3 regions of the [Rhizobium] kunmingense genome follow, and region 1 is predicted to be linked to each of the others. Evidence: predicted binding sites of a transcription regulator. Region 1 holds the regulator's gene; each other region holds the start of a gene.

What was found. The regulator PhoB, encoded in region 1, activates phosphate uptake and scavenging genes when phosphate is short. The targets are predictions, from matches to a motif close to TGTCATNNANCTGTCAT.
Region 2: AC0JZ4_RS17415 (esterase-like activity of phytase family protein) is a predicted target of PhoB. The motif match lies at 1,717-1,733, and genes of this name have one in related genera.
Region 3: AC0JZ4_RS12620 (BtaA family protein) is a predicted target of PhoB. The motif match lies at 1,215-1,231, and genes of this name have one in related genera.

The regions. Positions count from the first base shown of each region.
Region 1 is NZ_CDRNXG010000001.1:652,937-656,141, forward strand. It holds gene AC0JZ4_RS03305 (GcrA family cell cycle regulator) at 1-504, shown strand, start outside; gene AC0JZ4_RS03310 (PACE efflux transporter) at 717-1,151, shown strand; gene phoB (phosphate regulon transcriptional regulator PhoB) at 1,228-1,911, opposite strand; gene phoU (phosphate signaling complex protein PhoU) at 2,048-2,761, opposite strand; gene pstB (phosphate ABC transporter ATP-binding protein PstB) at 2,811-3,205, opposite strand, start outside.
Region 2 is NZ_CDRNXG010000001.1:3,598,470-3,601,674, forward strand. It holds gene rnd (ribonuclease D) at 1-878, shown strand, start outside; gene AC0JZ4_RS17405 (PIN domain-containing protein) at 888-1,304, opposite strand; gene AC0JZ4_RS17410 (FitA-like ribbon-helix-helix domain-containing protein) at 1,301-1,576, opposite strand; gene AC0JZ4_RS17415 (esterase-like activity of phytase family protein) at 1,786-3,141, shown strand.
Region 3 is NZ_CDRNXG010000001.1:2,644,999-2,648,203, reverse strand. It holds gene AC0JZ4_RS12625 (serine hydrolase domain-containing protein) at 1-1,111, opposite strand, end outside; gene AC0JZ4_RS12620 (BtaA family protein) at 1,280-2,530, shown strand; gene AC0JZ4_RS12615 (class I SAM-dependent methyltransferase) at 2,575-3,192, shown strand.

The DNA of each region.
Region 1 (3,205 bases):
AAACTCTGGGCAGAGGGCCTCAGCGCCAGCCAGATTGCAGCACAACTTGGAGGCGTAAGCCGGAACGCCGTCATCGGCAAAGTTCACCGTCTCAACCTTCCGGGTCGCGCCAAGGCAGGCGGCACCGTTGCCACCAACCGCGCCGTCAAGCGCCCGGCTGTCGCGCCTCGCCCGCAGACTTTCGCCTCGCGTACGGCAACGGCCACCCGCACCGTTACCCGCCCGGTCGGCGCAACCGTCGTCCACGAGGAAATCGAGATCGAAGCCCGCCAGGAACTGGTGCTGCGCCCGGCAGCCAATATCGTCCTGCCGATCTCCAAGAAACTCGCCTTGACCGAACTGACCGAGCGCACCTGCAAGTGGCCGGTCGGCGACCCGCTGACGGACGATTTCCATTTCTGTGGCTGCGAGTCCCAGGACAGCTCGCCCTACTGCAAGTACCACGCAAAGCTGGCTTACCAGCCGGTACACGAGCGCCGTAAGGCGGGTGCAGCACGCGCCTGACCGGCACGGCACGGACTTCAAAACAGCGGGCTTTAAGGCCCGCTTTTTTATTGCCGGTCCCTGGACATGCCCCGGCTGCAAGGCAGGATTGCCCGTTCGACGCTTGCCCTTCGCAGCACAAGACCTTATTTATTCTGTGAGCGAGGACGACCTCCCCCAGTATGGGCATCAACAACCGGGACGACCCGGCAGAGCCCAAGGGGTATAAAGTCATGCGGACCACACGCGACCGTATTCGCCACGCCATCAGCTTCGAAATCATCGGACTTGCGCTGTTCATTCCGTTCAGCGCTTTCGTGTTCGACATGCCCATCTCGCATATGGGCGTGATCGGCATCGTTTCATCGACGCTCGCGACGATCTTCAACTATGTCTACAATCTCGGCTTCGACCATGCGATGCAGCGCCTGCGCGGCACTACGGAAAAAACGCTGGCTCTGCGCGTCCTGCATACGGTTCTTTTCGAACTCGGCCTGCTGGTCGTGCTGTTGCCGTTCATCGCCTGGTATCTCGGCGTGACGCTCTGGCATGCGCTGGTGATGGATATCTCGTTCGCGCTCTTCTACCTGGTCTACGCCTTCGTCTTCAACTGGAGCTACGACCGGGTGTTTCCTCTGCCCGAATGGCAGGAGAAGGCAGAAGCCTGATCTCTTCCCAAAAAGAAATCAGCCCGGAAGCGTCGACCGCTTCCGGGCTGATGTTCGTTCCGTCAGATCCTGTTGATCAGGATTCCATGGAATAACCCGCACCGCGAACGGTGCGGATGACATCCTGCATGTTGGAGAAGTTGAGCGCCTTGCGCAGGCGACCGACATGGACGTCGACGGTGCGTTCGTCGACATAGATATCGTGGCCCCAGACACCGTCGAGAAGCTGAGAACGCGAGAAGACGCGGCCCGGCGAAACCATCAGGAATTCCAGAAGGCGGAATTCCGTCGGACCGAGGCGCACTTCGCGGCTCTTGCGGTGAACGCGATGGGTCTCGCGATCAAGCTCGATGTCTCCGCATTTCAGAACGCTGGAGAGAACCTCCGGCTTGGCGCGGCGCAGCATGGCCTTGACGCGGGCCATCAGCTCGGGCGTCGAGAACGGCTTGACGACGTAATCGTCCGCGCCGGTCGCGAGGCCGCGAACGCGTTCGCTTTCCTCGCCGCGGGCCGTCAGCATGATGATCGGCAGACGTTCCGTCTCCGGCCGCATGCGCAGGCGCCGGCACAGTTCGATGCCCGATACGCCCGGCAGCATCCAGTCGAGGACCAGAAGATCCGGAGCGCGTTCCTGAAGCCGGATTTCCGCCTCGTCCCCCCTAAGGATGGTCTCGACTTCGTAGCCTTCGGCTTCGAGGTTGTAACGGAGGAGGACGCTCAGCGCCTCCTCGTCTTCCACTACCGCAATTCTTGGCTGCATCCTCATTACGCTCCGTCAGGTACGCTGCTGCATCGGCCCGAAAATCGGCTCGATTTTCGGAAGGCCCGATGCGCAGTTTCTTAGCAATCGAGCGCCCCATGCACGTCCTTAAGGACGTGCGGCCCTCCGGCAGCAATCACTCGGCGACAGCGCCGACAGTGTTTGCCGTATCATCCTTCGGGCGCTCGCCTTCCGGCGCCGCACCCGTGGTCATGTAGTAGATTGTCTCGGCGATGTTGGTCGCGTGGTCGCCGATACGCTCGATGTTCTTGGCGCAGAACAGGAGATGCGTGCAGGTGGTGATGTTGCGCGGATCTTCCATCATGTAGGTCAGAAGCTCGCGGAACAGCGACGTGTACATCGCGTCGATCTCTTCATCGCGCGAGCGGATCGCCTCTGCCCGTTCCGCCGAGCGGGTGGCGTAAACATCGAGAACATCCTTGAGCTGGACGGCCGCGAGATCCGACAGATGCTCGAGACCGCGGGCAAGCTTGCGCGGCACGCCGGTGCCCTGCACCGCGATGACGCGCTTGGCAGTGTTCTTGCCAAGATCACCGACGCGCTCCAGATCGGCTGCGATGCGCAGGGTGCCGATGATTTCACGCAGGTCGGCCGCCATCGGCTGACGCTTGGCGATGGTGACGATCGCCTTGTCCTGAATTTCGCGTTCGGCGTGATCGAGGATCACGTCGTCGGAGATGACCTTCTGGGCAAGCGCAGAGTCGGAGTTGACCAGAGCGCGCACGGCATCGCCGCACATCTGCTCGGCCAGGCCGCCCATTTCGGAAATGCGGCGGCGCAGATATTTCAGTTCTTCGTCGTAGGCAGAAAGGATATGACTGGATACCATCTTCTTGTCCTTGAAAATCCGTAGCAGCAGGCAAATGGCTTATCGCCGATCAGCCGAAGCGACCCATGATGTAATCCTGGGTGCGCTGGTCATCCGGATTGGTGAACATCTTGTCCGTGTCGTTCTCCTCGACCAGCTGGCCGAGATGGAACATGGCGGTGCGCTGCGAGACGCGGGCCGCCTGCTGCATCGAGTGCGTCACGATGACGATCGTGTAGTTGGCGCGCAGCTCGTGGATGAGTTCCTCAACCTTGGCGGTGGCGATCGGGTCGAGCGCCGAGCAGGGTTCGTCCATCAGGATCACTTCCGGCGAGACCGCGACCGCACGGGCGATGCAGAGACGCTGCTGCTGGCCACCGGAGAGACCGGTGCCGCCTTCATGCAGGCGATCCTTGACTTCGGCCCAGAGGCCGGCGCGCTGCAGAGATGCCTCGACGATCGCAT
Region 2 (3,205 bases), 2.9 Mb from region 1:
GCAAGCTGGTGCCACACCCGATCTTCGACACGCAGGTCGCCGCCATGGTCTGCGGCTTCGGCGACAGCGTCTCCTATGACCAGCTCGTCAGCCGGGTGAAGAACGTCCAGATCGACAAGTCATCGCGCTTCACCGACTGGAGCCGCAGGCCACTGTCGGAAAAGCAGCTCGACTATGCGCTGGCCGACGTCACCCATCTGCGCGACGTCTACCTGCACCTCAAGGAACAGCTTGAGCGCGAAGGCCGCGCCCTGTGGCTGACCGAGGAAATGGCGATCCTGGAAAATCCGGGCACCTACGACCTGCATCCGGACGACGCCTGGCAGCGTCTCAAGGCGCGACTGCGCAAGCCGAGCGAGCTTGCAATCTTGAAATTCGTCGCCGCCTGGCGCGAGCGAGAGGCCCGCAGCCGCAACGTACCGCGGTCTCGCGTGCTGAAAGACGATGCGATCTATGAGATCGCCCAGCAGCAGCCGAAGGATAGCGAAGCGCTGGGCCGCCTGCGCACCATCCCGAAGGGTTGGGAACGCTCGGCATCGGGGGCTGCGATCGTCGAGGCGGTCAACGCGGCACTTGCGCTGCCGAAGGCCGACATGCCGCATCCGCCCAAGCACGCCCACGTGCCGGAAGGAACAGCCGCAGCCGTCGAACTGCTCAAGGTTCTGCTGAAGCTCGTCTCCGACAAGCAGGGCGTCGCCGCCAAGGTGATCGCCAATACGGATGATCTGGAAAAGATCGCGTCGGAAGGCGAGAGCGCACAGGTTGCCGCCCTTTCCGGCTGGCGTCGCGAGCTTTTCGGCGACACGGCGCTGAAGCTGATCGAAGGCGGCGTGGCGCTGCGCTTCGTCAACAAGAAGGTCGAGGCGGTCGAACTCTAAGACCGCCCGTCATTTCCACGGATCGATGACCGGCACACCGGCCGCGTCGAAAGGGGCGGTATCACGTGTTGCAATGGTGAAGCCGTGGACTTTGGCGATAGCTGCAATCTGGCCATCAGCGATCAGGATCGCCTTGCCCCTGGTGCGCGCTGCGGCAACGGACACACCGTAAAGATACGCGGCACGATCGTCGAAGGGCAGGATGCGAGAGCGAAAGTATCTTACGAAGACCTCCGCCATACCCCTCTTCAAACCAATTTTCCGTTTTCCATCGCTCAAAATCTCGATGCCGTAGAGCACTTCAGCAAGGCTAACCGAGGTTGCGAACAATGATTGCGGCGATTGTGCGCGCAGCCAAGTCCTTACATTGGCATCGACATTTTGCTTGTTGATCTCCGAAATAACATTCGTGTCGAGAATGATCATTCGAACGATGCAGCTCTGGCCGGGGTCTGGTCACGCTTGAACTCGATCTCTTCAAGCTCCGGATATTCCTCGCGCAACTTCTGAAAGGCCAGGATGAGGTCCTCCCCTGAGGCAGGCGTGTCATCCGGATCACCGTTGTCCGCATCCACGGCCAATGCCTCCTGTAATATCCGCTCTGCTTCGACGTCGGCTGTCGTGCCATTCTCGGCTGCGCGCGCTTCGAGCGCCTTTGCCGCCGCATCGGACAGGTTTCTTATCGTGATGGCATTCATCATCGCACCTCCGATCGGGTCACTTCGGTGGCCCAATGATAGGCGTTCCTCCCGCCCTTTTCAACGCGGCCGGCGCGTTCCGTGCGACGCAGCAGCTTGATCCTTCGCGCCACCGAAATTTCATCCAAGCTTCAAGATACCATCACCCACCCGTCATGCACGACGCCTATCGAGGCTTGCAGTTCAATGCGAGACAAGCGGGTGTTTTCATGACCAAAACCTTTATCACTTCCGTTGCAATCGCGGCCCTGATGGCCGGTTCCGCGCTGGCTGACGGCACGGAATTTCCGGCCAAGCTCGCCGGCCAGGCGATCCTGCCGGCCAACACGATCGAACAGGCGCCGGCCGATGCGCCGGAATTTCTCAAGGCGTCCGGCAAGTTCACCGCGCCCGGCAAGCGCGTCGAAGCGCTCGGCACGATCGACGGCAAGGATGGCGCGCGCGTCACCGACGTCAAGCTGCCGCTCGACGGCCAGCCGATCCAGGGTTTTTCCGGCATCAAGGCGATGGCCGACGGGACATTCTGGACCCTGTCCGACAACGGCTTCGGCTCCAAGGCCAACTCGTCCGACGCCATGCTTTTCCTGCATCAGGTGAAGTTCGACTGGGCAACCAACAAGGTCGAGGTGGTCAAAAATATCTTCCTGTCCGATCCGAACCGTATCGCCCCCTTCCCGATCACCATGGAGGGTTCGGAGAAGCGCTATCTGACGGGTGCGGATTTCGATATCGAGTCGATCCAGCCGGTGGCAGACGGCTTCTGGCTCGGTGAGGAGTTCGGCCCCTACCTGATGAAGGTCGATGCCGAAGGCCGTCTGACCGATGTCGTCGCGACGATGGTCGATGGCAAGCCGGTCAAGTCGCCCGACAACCAGACGCTTTCGATGCCGGCGAACCCGGCCGCCAAGCTGCCGGTGTTCAACCTGAAGCGTTCAGGCGGCTATGAGGGCATGGCGATGTCGAAGGACGGGTCGAAGCTCTACGGCATGCTGGAAGGCCCGCTCTTTCTCGAAGACGGCAAGGTCGAGCAGATCGATGGTCGCACGGCGCTGCGGGTCATAGAATTCGACGTCGCGTCGAAAGGCTGGACCGGCCGCTCCTGGCTTTATCCGCTGGCTGAAAAGGGCGTAGCGATCGGCGACTTCAACATGCTGGATGCAACGACCGCTCTCGTCATCGAGCGCGACAACGGCGCCGGCACCGCGGACAAGGCCTGCGCCGATCCGAAGCAGCCGAAGCCGGACTGCTTCGAGGCACCGGCCGAATTGAAGCGCGTCTACAAGATCGAGATGAGCGACGCCAATGTCGGCAAAGCTGTGCGCAAGATCGGTTATATCGACCTGATGAACATCAAGGACCCCGACAACAAGAAGAAGGCGGGTTCGAAAGATGGCGTCTATGACATGCCGTTCGTGACGATCGAGAATGTCGATCAGGTGGACGCCACCCATCTCGTCATCGGCAACGACAACAACCTGCCTTTCTCGGCCGGCCGCGCCGTCGACAAGGCGGATGACAACGAATTCAGCCTGATCGAAGCGGCAGAGTTCCTGTCGGCGAAGTAGCCGGCGCGATCGGCGCATCAGGTAACGCGGCCGGCTACCCGGTCGCGTTTTCTTTTTGCCGAAA
Region 3 (3,205 bases), 2.0 Mb from region 1:
GCGCATGCATCTGCGCCACGAACCCTTCCGGCAGCAACCGCTCTCCGTTCCACATGCCGTCCCGCGCCAGCAGCAGGCCGAAGCGGGCCCAGTCGCGTGCCGTCGCATACATGTAGGAGCTGCCAACATAGGTTCCGGCCTCATCCGTCTCCATAACCGCAGACGCCATTCCGAGCGGCCCGAAAAGGCTGCCGTTCGGATAGGCAAGCGCCTCCGCAGCATCGTCGAACCGCTCCATCCAGAGTTTCGACAACAGCACCGAAGTACCGGACGAATAATGGAAATCGGTCCCGATCTCCGTCTCCGGCGGCAGGCTGGCGGCAAACCGCGCCATGTCCGGCTCAAGGAAAAGCATGCGGGTCACATCGGCAACCGTGCCGTAATTCTCGTTGAAGACGAGACCGCTCTCCATCCCCATAAGGTCGGCGACACGGATCGCGGCCCGGCCGTCGCCGCGCCACTCGGAAAACAGGTTACTGTCCTCGAGCGACATGCGCCCTTGCTCTATCAGCCGCCCGATGATCGCGGCATTCACCGTCTTCGTCATCGACCAGCCGAGCAGTGGTGTCTCGGCCGAAAAGCCGGTCCCGTAAGCCTCCGCCACGATGCGGCCCTGGCGAACGACCACGGTGCCGCGCATGCCCGGTCCCGTTAACGCGGCATCTGAAAGCACGCGCGCAAGCGATTCATCCAACTCGACCTTTCGCCCTTCAGGCCAGAGAATATCATCAACCTCCCCGCCAGAAACGGGCGGCACGGCGACACTTGCCAGAGATGTTCCGGGGACGACGACGGTGCAGCCGGTTCCCTCGCGATAGAAGGCCTCGCTCGGTGCAATTACGCCCAGAAGTGCCGCCCCGACACGCCCGCCTTGGCGGTCGATCTCCACCCGCATCAGCCGCAACAGCGGATGCCCCGGCGCCTGCACGTCCTGCGCCAGAACCTGATCCGCGTCACGCCCGGCAATGAACACATTCGAGCAGACGATCTTCGCCGCATAGCCGCTGCCGACACGCAGCAGGTTCGGCGGCACGAAATACAGCCATCCGCCAAGGCCGATCGCCAGCACGATCAGCAGGATGGCGAGGACACGAAAAATCCGTCTGAGCACCGGCAGTCTCCCTTTGGGTCGGCCGCATGCAAGCAAAATATACACCCAAGGGAAAGCCCGTTTCTGCGCCGCAACCGCATTCCGCCCCACCACACACAGGTCTCGTCACGAAGCTGTTGCATCAGAGGACTAAACGCCTCCAAACGCATGATGAGGCAGGAATTGACCATGGCAGAGATCGTCGAAGAGCGTGGCTTGCAAAAGAACGGCAAGCTGAAATCAGCCCTCATCCAGCACAAGGCGTTTTCCGCCCACGGCCTTTCGGAGCGCTTCTTCGGCCTCCTCTTCTCCGGCCTCGTCTATCCGCAGATATGGGAAGACCCTGCTGTCGACATTGAGGCGATGGAACTGGCGGAAGGTCATTCGATCGTCACGATCGGCTCCGGCGGCTGCAACATGCTCGCCTATCTGTCGCGTTCTCCGGGCAGCATCGACGTCGTCGATCTCAACCGTCACCATATTGCGCTGAACCGCTTCAAGCTCGCCGCTTTCCGTCATCTCCCGGCTCATGCCGATGTCGTCCGCCAGTTCGGCATGGATGGAGTGAGGACCAACAGCGCTTCCTTCGACCATCATATCGCCGCCCATCTCGATCATGCCACGCGAAGCTACTGGCAGGAGCGCTCGCTGACCGGCCGCCGGCGCGTCGATGTCTTCAACCGTAACATCTATCGCACCGGCTTGCTTGGCCGCTTCATCGCGCTAGGCCACATCCTCGCCCGCCTGCACGGCGTCCGGCTGACGGATTTTGTCAAGGCCCGCACGTTGCACGAACAGCGGCAGTTCTTCGACGAAAAGATCGCCCCGCTCTTCGATCGCCCGTTGATCCGCTTCATCACCAGCCGCAAGAGCTCGCTTTTCGGCCTCGGCATTCCGCCGCAGCAGTATGACGAACTGGCAAGCCTCGCCCCGAACGGCTCGATCGCCCCGGTTCTGCGTGGCAGGCTGGAAAAGCTCGCCTGCCATTTCCCGCTCAAGGACAACTACTTTGCCTGGCAGGCCTTCGCTCGCCGCTATCCCCGCCCGCACGAAGGCGACCTGCCCTTCTACCTGCGCCCGGAACATTACGCGGCCATCCGCCAGAACGCCGACCGCGTCACGGTGCACCACGAGACGTTCACCGCGCTTCTCGCCCGCAAGCCGGCCGCCTCCGTCGATCGCTTCGTGCTTCTCGATGCGCAGGACTGGATGTCGGACGAGCAGCTGAATGCGCTGTGGAGCGAGATCAACCGCACGGCTGCTCCCGGCGCCCGTGTCATCTTCCGCACCGCCGCCGAAGACAGCGTCATCGAAGGTCGCATTTCCGATGCACTGCGGCAGGAATGGACCTATCTCGCCGAACGCTCCAGCGAGCTGAACCGTCAGGATCGTTCGGCGATCTATGGCGGCTTCCACATCTACACGAAGGCCGGCGCGTGAGCGCGGTACCGGAAAACCGACCGGCGGATGACCACGCCGCCGACATGGACCGGATGTATCGCTATCAGCGCCACATCTACGACCTGACGCGCAAATACTACCTCCTCGGCCGCGACCGGATGATCGAGGGCCTCAAGCCATCGCCCGGAACAAGCATTCTGGAAGTCGGCTGCGGCACCGGCCGCAATCTGGCGCTCACCCGCCGGCATTATCCGAAGGCAAAACTTTACGGCCTCGACATTTCGGCCGAGATGCTGGCAACGGCTCGGAAGAACCTGGCGGGCGGCGAGGCACTTCCCAACCTCATCGTCGCAGACGCGACGAATTTCCGCCCGCAGGATTTCGGCACGGACGGTTTCGACCGGGTCATGATCTCCTACGCGCTGTCGATGATCCCGGCCTGGGAAGAGGCGATCGACGCGGCACTTGCGGCACTCGCCCCGCACGGCTCGCTGCATATCGTCGATTTCGGCCAGCAGGAAGGCCTGCCGATCTGGTTCCGCTCCGGCCTTCAGGCCTGGCTGCGGCGTTTCCATGTCACCCCGCGCGCGACGCTGCATGAAGCACTGGAGGCGCGGCTGGACGCTGCAAATGCGGACATGATCTTCGAGGAGCTGAGCCGCGGCTACGCCTGGCATGCGGTCATTCGCAAGCGCGGCTGACACATTCGTTATC